DNA from 2 places in the Paenibacillus sp. 22594 genome. Region 2 is predicted to be linked to the other one. Evidence: riboswitches for the same ligand, from Rfam matches in the RefSeq annotation. Region 2 holds a riboswitch; the other holds the start of a gene.
What was found. A riboswitch is a leader RNA that binds a small molecule or an ion and turns the genes downstream of it on or off. The one in region 2 is predicted to bind cyclic di-AMP.
Positions count from the first base shown of each region.

Region 1: another riboswitch for cyclic di-AMP. It lies ahead of ACTJKB_RS29880 (C40 family peptidase); the one in region 2 lies ahead of ACTJKB_RS30505 (ubiquitin-like domain-containing protein).

Region 1 is NZ_JBQENA010000018.1:16,374-20,586, forward strand. Features, by position in the region: gene ACTJKB_RS29870 (GNAT family N-acetyltransferase) at 1-361, opposite strand, end outside; gene ACTJKB_RS29875 (C40 family peptidase) at 690-1,181, opposite strand; cyclic di-AMP (ydaO/yuaA leader) riboswitch at 1,187-1,329, opposite strand; gene ACTJKB_RS29880 (C40 family peptidase) at 1,719-2,147, opposite strand; cyclic di-AMP (ydaO/yuaA leader) riboswitch at 2,205-2,343, opposite strand; gene ACTJKB_RS29885 (hypothetical protein) at 2,565-3,362, opposite strand; gene ACTJKB_RS29890 (M1 family metallopeptidase) at 3,407-4,213, opposite strand, start outside.
Region 2 is NZ_JBQENA010000021.1:11,752-15,964, reverse strand. Features, by position in the region: gene rsmA (16S rRNA (adenine(1518)-N(6)/adenine(1519)-N(6))-dimethyltransferase RsmA) at 1-849, opposite strand, end outside; gene rnmV (ribonuclease M5) at 846-1,397, opposite strand; gene ACTJKB_RS30505 (ubiquitin-like domain-containing protein) at 1,562-2,722, opposite strand; cyclic di-AMP (ydaO/yuaA leader) riboswitch at 3,013-3,241, opposite strand; gene ACTJKB_RS30500 (TatD family hydrolase) at 3,440-4,210, opposite strand.

The sequences.
Region 1 (4,213 bases), on a different contig from region 2:
CCTCCAGATCTATCTCGCGCTCCGGATATCGTGCCAGGGCTGCCTTGACGATGGCGTTCATGAACAGATGACCCATGCCTTGCCCGCATAGATCAGGCCGCATACCAATTCCTAGCCGAACTACACCTTCCATAGGGAATAGCTGTGCGAAGCCACAGAGAATCCCTTGACTGTTCACCACCGAGACGTATTGCTCACTCCGCAGCCGGGGATCGCCGAACTCAACGTCCAAAGCCTGCATTTGCTCCCAGGACATCCAGCCATAAATGTTGTACGGAGGTTTGTAGATCCATTCACAAATTTCTGCAGCGTGATTAACTTCCATGGGGACAACGTAAAAAGTTACCGGAGAACTAATCATCCGCCATCCGCCTCCCTTCAGAACGAAACGTTATATCATAATTATATACAAAACATTTCCATTTCGGCGCATAAACAATATATTTTAAAAAATTCCAAAAATCGCGGTTTTTTATGTTTTGCAAATAGTGAGTAGGGTAAGTAACTTTTGTAGCAAGTGTAAACGGCTTCGCCGTCCTTTTAAGGACGGTTTCCGTTTCAGCGAGAAATATAAGGATAATTTATTGCGTGAAACATATAAATTCTTATCTTTGGACAAAAAAACAAGCCCCCTCCAGGATTTCGGCAAAAATCCTGGATAAGAGCCTGTTCGGTTACAAAATTACTGATTATTGCACGTCGTCATTATCTTGGGAATCGGAAGCTACCGTTTGATAAGCATCTGTGCTCATGATTCGTTTGGCGCCAACGTAGCGGTTGACGTAGTAGCTGTCATTCAGCGAGCTGATGGTTACACCACGCTTGGAAGAAGCGTGTGCGAACTTACCTTCTCCGACATAAATCCCGACATGGGATACCCCTTTGCCGCTTGTATTGAAGAATACGAGATCTCCCGGTCTAATGTTATCGCGGGATACGGCAGTACCCATTTGGTACTGGGAACCAGACTGGTGAGGAAGGTTGATTCCCATCTTATCAAACACATACATGGTAAATCCGGAGCAATCAAAACCGTTAGTGGAAATTCCGCCTGATACGTACTTAGTTCCGATGGATTTGTCGATAACCTGATCCATTTTAGAGTCTGCGAAAGCGCTTCCTGCTCCGATGGTAAGAATGATCGAAAAGCTGAGTAGTGCTGCTGCTAGCTTCTTCTTCAAAAGTAAATACCCCTTCCAAATGCCTACGAGGTTAGCTTAAGGGTTCGGTTGAAGGTCCCCTATGACCCCTCTGTAAATAGGAGGTCAATTCACCCAAAATCGGTTCCCCCGTTTCCCTAATGATTAAGGAACTCGGCACGACGATTGATTAGATTTAGCTTACGGATTAAAACAATGACAAAACCTTTGTAAATCAGGTTTGAATAATTACAAAAATGTTACTATCAACTCACTGCGATAATTGTAACAAAGACAGAAGCACTTGGCAATCACTTAAAGCATATTAATACATATTTTTTGAGCCTTTTAAGAGGAAAAGGCTTGATTTACGCTGATTCTTTACGCTATAAGTTAGCTGCATGGAAGATCCGCCTGGAATATTTATCAAAAAGGTGTTTCAAAGCTCTAAAAAGCGTGTAAAAGGGAGAATAAGGAAAAGGGAAAACCCGGAAAATGATTACGGCAATAATCAGCTCCGGGCTTGTATAAGTTACATTTAGTTGTTAGAGGTGTAATGGTGAGGGGATAAAGCTTCAATTAATCGTAGGCAACAGTTTTGTAAGCTGTAGTGCTCATCACTCGTTTAGCGCCAACGTAGCGGTTGGCCCAGTAGGCTTGACTCAGCGAAGTTACAGTTACGCCGCGTGAGCTGGAAGATTGTGCGAATTTACCGCCTCCGACATAAATGCCGACATGGGAAACTCCCGAACCAAAAGTATTGAAGAATACCAGGTCACCTGAACGCAAGTTGTTCCGTGATACGGAAGTACCAACGCTGAATTGAGCCTTGGATGTGCGTGGCAGGGTAAGTCCGATACTTTTAAAAACATACGAGGTAAAGCCGGAGCAATCGAAACCGTTTGTGCTAGTGCCCCCGAACTTATAGGTGGTTCCGATGGTTTTTGCGATAACGGTGTCCATCTTGGAATCGGCGAAAGCGCTGCCAGCTCCGATTGTGAATACCATCACTAGTCCAAGTGCTGCTGCGGTACATTTCTTCTTAAAATTCTGACTTCTCAAAAGATGTACTCCTTCCAAGGCCTGCGAGGTTAGCTTAAGGATTCGGTAGAAGGTTCCCCTATGACCCCTCTAAAGCGAGATCAATTCACCCAAAATATGGTTCCCCCGCTTCCCGGTGCAGGGAATTTGGCGTTTTATGCACCAGAAGAGCGACGTGCCGACAATTTGTAAATGCTCTGGAATGTTAACGTGTTTGAATGTGCTGCATTTTAAAGATTACAAATTTGTTACTAGTAGTACAGGCATCATTGTACCAGAGGATTTACAGTTTTGCAAATACTCTTATTCACTTTGTAATCCAAAAAAGAGTCCCGCCCCCTCAAGGAGCAGTGACTCTTTTATTATGCCGGTTGAGCGGCTTAATTATTGTGGGAATGATTTACTGGACCAAAGGTGGTATTGAGCGGCGATTCCCCACATTTTGAAGAGTGTAGTGGGAAGTGGAGAGAACTGCCGTAGCAGAAGTGCTGGCATCCCCGGCCATAAGATTGATGCCGCTCCGCAAGCAAGCATCATTACCAGACCCCCTGCTCCCATCACAAGGGATAATCCCACAGAAGGAAGGATCACCTTCAGGCACACCAAGAGAGAAGAGAGAGTACCTGTGCCACCCGTATAACCGAACTGCATGTACAGCAGTACTTTTCGGATGAAGAACAGATATAGCAGCCAAGCCAGAATGTAGGGTGCCAGTTTCAGCAATAGCTTATAATCCAGAATTCCGCTTAACAGCAGTCTGTACATTTTGGGAAGAAGCCAATACAGGGGCAGAGCTGTAAGCACCCATTCTGCAAGACTGAACAACATTACCGGAAGCCCATACAGCCGCATACCCGGAAAAAAGAACATCCCGCGCTCCCCCTTACGCTCCTGATGGAGCTCATGGAGCAGTCCTGCGCGGATGAATGGGGAGAGCAGCAGCCTTAATGCGCTTAGCGCCAGCAGCATCCAGAGCCAGTGCTGAACACCGGAATCGGTGCCCAGTGCGAGCTGGCCCTCCACATAATACAGCAGTCTGCCTATCCCGCTACCGCCCGCATCCTGATCAGGATAACGCAGCAGTACCGGGACTACGGCGCTTTTAACGAACTTGTACATGAAATAACCCCAGAATAGCCGGTAGATAAACAATAGAATCAGTATATAAAATTGCTCTTTCATGCTGTGCCAGCCCCGGGATATCGATCTTTTCACATTCCTTCACCTCACCAGACAAGAGTTCCGAGCAGATTTTCAATCAGGTTGGTTATGCTAAGCGTCCATCGTGAGAGCGTGTCCTGCTCCAGTTCCGCGAGTCTGAAATTATTCAAATGCTTACTCTCCAGCAGGATGGAATGCTCGGGATCAATCTCTGCCGATATCAGCGGCGCTTTGTAGGACAGCTGAAACGTAGTTTGCTTGTCTTTTCCATTCCAATACCGCTGAACGGTATATCCATCCGAAAATGTAAACTTTACTGGCACATCCCCGTACTGGCTGCCTTTGTTGCTCACGGCGACTGATGAATCATAACGAAGGCCATCTGTGTCTCTCCCCTTTTTGTGAAGAGTGTTGACAATGTTATCTATGGAAAAATCAGGAGCGCCGCCACTATAAACATATTGAACGAAATACGTCTGCCACGATTTTTTGGTCACTTTTTCTACGGTCTTTTGAAAATCAGCTGTGGAAGGGTGCTGGAAACGGTATTTGCGGGCATAGGTGGCCATGATGGCATCCATCGTTTTGGTTCCCACTTGCTGCTCAATGTCTTTGAGAACCAGTTTGCCCCGGATGTATACGTTGCGTGTATAGGCATCGTCTCCGGTGTATTTCCAGGTCTCCAGATTGAGTGGCTGTGATGAGGTTACCAGACTGGCCTGAAGCGCAGTGTTGGAGGCTACCCCATATTCCTGTTCCATCAACCGGTCTTCTGCATAAGAGGTGAAGCTCTCATCCAGCCAGGCTTCCTCAAATTCATTGCTGGCTATCATGCCATAAAAAAACTGATGCCCGATTTCATGGATGACCGT
Region 2 (4,213 bases):
CCGGGCATACTCCTCAAGACTGAGTGTTTCTCCGCGGCGGCTTGGCTCGATTCCAGCCTCAGCCAGCAGAGACTCCAGACGTTCTCGTCCCTCTTCCGGAAAGAACCGGGCTTTGAGATTATTGGCAATGGTTTTACGCCGCTGGGTGAAGGAAGCTTGTACAACCTCAAAGAAATGCTTCTCGTCTTCAACCTCTACCGGGGGACGCTCTCTCACCTTGAGACGGATCACGGCCGACTCCACGTTCGGTTGAGGAATGAATACCGTGCGCGGCACTATGCAGACCAGTTCAGGTTCACTATAGTACTGCACAGCGATACTAAGGCTGCCATATTCTTTCCCGCCAGGTGAAGCTGCCATACGTTCGGCAACCTCCTTTTGAATCATCACCACGATATTATTAAGCGGCAGTTTTTCTTCAAGCAGCTTCATGAGGATTGGAGTGGTTACATAGTACGGCAAATTGGCAACTACACTGACTCTTTCCACAGCCGCAAAATCCTCAGCGAATAATTCCTGCAAATTTACTTTCAACACATCATCGTTCCGGATTTTGACATGCGGGTAAGAGGCGAGAACATCCCGAAGTATCGGGATCAGCCGCCGGTCAATCTCTACTGCTGTCACCACTCCAGCGGACATTGCCAGCCTCTCGGTCAAAGCGCCAATGCCTGGTCCAATCTCTAGTGCACCTGCTGCCTGGTCCAGGCCTGCAGCATCCACAATCTTGTCCAGTATATTCTGGTCAATCAGAAAATTCTGGCCCAAGCTTTTCTTAAATGAGAACCCGTAACGCTGGATAATTTCCTTAGTGCGTACCGGGGATGAGATATGATTGTTGCCACTCATGAGGTAATGCCTCCCTGATCAATTTGCGCGAGAGCATTTACAAATTCCTCTCGTGATATTCCAAACATCGCCAACCGCTTGTACAGCTGCTTACCGTTACAGTAGCCGATCCCCAGCAAATTGCCCAGCGCCATTCTACGCTCCGCTGCCCGGGGATGCACCATCATCCCCGCAGCCATCAGATCCTCCAACCCAATCAGGGCCGGGGCGCCTTCAAAGGAAGTATGAACATGCTCAAGCGCGTGACGAATGGCCTCCGGAGAAGCATTTTCAACTCCGATGTCACCTTTACGGGTAGCATCTTTTTCAGGAATGAACGCATGCTTGCAGCCTGGCACCTTAGAAGACACAATCTTCCGGATCCGTTCACCGGCGTGATCAGGATCAGTTAGAATAATGACCCCTCTGCGCTCCATGGCCAGCGCAATCCTGGCGATTACTTTGCGGTTAACTGCTGAACCACCTGTTTCAATGGTATCCGCATCTACAGCACGCTTAACAGCAACTGTATCGCTTTTACCTTCCACAACAATTAATTCCTTGATCATTTACAAAACTCCTTACTCTGCAACGCAAAAAGAAGAGGATTCGCTCCCCTTCTTATTGGCTAAAGAATGTATAAGTGATGAGCGGCAGCTCTATAATTCCGTAACAGTCTTAAGTGCTACCCTCACTATATCTTATAAACCACTAATTTGCAAAAATCTGCTGCTTAATTCAGCTCTGGCTTCACAGGTCCGATCACATAAATCGTACGCGATTTACGGCCGAAGTTACGGGCATGGCTCAGTGAATCATAATAGACATCCACCTTGTTGCCTTTAATGGCACCGCCGGTATCCTCTGCACGGCGAAACCCAAGTCCCTCAATGTACACCCACCAGCCAATAGGTATTACGTCTGGATCTACAGCGATGGTCCGACCTTCCGTTACGCGTGTGCCGGAAGCCGTACGGGTACCAATACCAGGCTCTTCAGATGAATACGCCGTCATCGATACATTTTTGATTATTTTTTTGTACTCGAAATCCATGCCTGCCTTACTGGCAACATTATTACTGTTCGCGCTAACTTTAGATGATTTTGTGGTAGTGGTTGAATTGGAAGTTGCAGTAGTAGCTACAGCAGCCTTGGGAAGTGCCTTGGTACCAATAGCAATGATCTTGTCTTTGGTAACCGCCTGTACTTCCTTGCCCATCATACGCATAGATGCCAGCTCGCCATCTTGATAGATTTTCTCAATATGCTGGATCATTACGCCCGGTTTGCCTGCTTGTGCGACTCTTACAGTTCCCTTGGTCAGGGAGGGGTCTGCGGTCTTAATTACTCGGAAAGGTAAATTCGTTGTCCGCTGTACCACTTGCTTGTTGATTCGGACAATTTTGATTTCCATGTCGGCAGAAACTGCAGTGTTGAGCGAAGGATAAATCTTATCGTAGCTTTCCAGGCTGATGCCCAGTTTGTCAATTGCCTGACCGATGGTATCCTCGGTCGTGTACAGCATTTTGGTTGTTCCATCCGCAGTAAGCTTAAAGGCCTGCGCACGGTTGATTACGACACGGTCGCCGTCTTTTATTTCATCACTAAGGCCAATGGATAAAGCATCATGCGGCTGCAGCGAAATTTGTTCCTTTGCCAGCACATCGCTGAGCAGCGCATCCCGCGTCTCCAGCGTTTGTACCTTTCCGTCTATTACTAAAGTTATTTCTTTAATGCTTTGACCGTGTACGTACAGCAGAATTACCAGCGCGATAACGATTGATGCTGCGCCTGCAAGTGAAAGTACGCGAGGATTCACTTGTTTCCACCGTAATGCGAAAGACCTGCTGGATGATTGCGAATCATGGGATACTTCTGGTTGGAATACGCCCATTCTCTCCATCCTCCTTACATAGCCCCGTCGTCCAAGTTGTATAACAAAGGTGACTTTATCACTTCTGACGAAACTAGGTTTGAGATTGCACAGGATACGCCCGCATTGCTTTAGCGTTTCCTGCTCATGGACCGCCTGCTCGGCATAGCTACTCCAGACATCTGTTGTATAACAGTATGCTGGGAACATCCGCATTATTCAAAAAACAAAAAAAGCCCAAAAGAGTTCACAGAGGACTCTTTCGTGGCTCTCCGGGTGTCAGAATACGCGGGAATGTTTATGCACGAGGTTTCCTCTCTTACTTGCGCTTACGGGGTTAGCTGTCGGGTTCGGGCATAAGAGAGACGCCCTATCTCAGGTCACCCGCTCACGGCGGTTGCCCTCAAATTCACCCCAAAGACCACGTGAAGAAATCAAATAAAGTCTACGGCATTTCTATGTTGTACTCTATGTACGGACATGCGGCAGATCATTATTGGTTCCCCCGTTCTCCATACGGAGACTCAGCGAGACGATCCATGAAATTGTGACTGTCACAGTAACAACAGCTCACTTCACTGAAAAGATGATATCCTGTTTTGATGCATGTTGTAAAGCACGATTCAACCACGTTTACGCAAAAAAATCATTAAAATATTGTAATAATCAGCCGTTTTTTTATTAAAAAAGTTTAATATATCGGCTATACTTCTTTTTTCACCTGTTTTTCTCCCGTTTTCACACAATTCCAAATCGTTCCAGTGCGTTCGCATACGTAATTTCAGCTAATTCCTGTAAATCAATCCCTTTTATTTCCGCTGCCGCCTCAGCGACAAGCTTCACATGAGCACTCTCATTTCGCTTCCCGCGGAAGGGGTGAGGCGTCAGATATGGGGAGTCGGTTTCGATCAAAAGCCGGTCCATTGGAGTCTGGGCAAGCACCTCTTTAGGCACCCTGGCATTCTTGAAAGTCACAGGTCCACCGAAGGATAAATGAAAGCCCAGATCAAGACACATTTTGGCCGTTTCCCAGCTCCCGGAAAAAGAGTGCATAACACCGCCAATTTCATTTGCCTTCTCTTCCCGCAAAATTCGTACCACATCCTCGTGGGCATCACGATTATGAATACAGATAGGCATTTTCAGTTCCCGTGCCATTCGAATCTGTTTGCGGAATACCTCATGCTGTACCTCTTTTGGAGAAGTATCCCAGTAGTAATCCAGTCCAATTTCTCCGATAGCTACCACCTTTTTATGGCTGCACAGGGAGGCAATCCAGTCCATATCCTCCTCTTTCATGTCAATGGCGTCCACGGGGTGCCAGCCAACTGCTGCATAAATATAATCATACGATTCTGCCAATTTCATTGTCGTTGGAATCGTTTCCCGGTTAAATCCGATGTTAATCATCTTGCTGACACCAGCCTCTAACGCACGGGCAATAACCTCCTCACGGTCCTCGTCGAATTGCGGTGCATCCAGATGAGTATGTGTGTCGAATAAACGCATGCT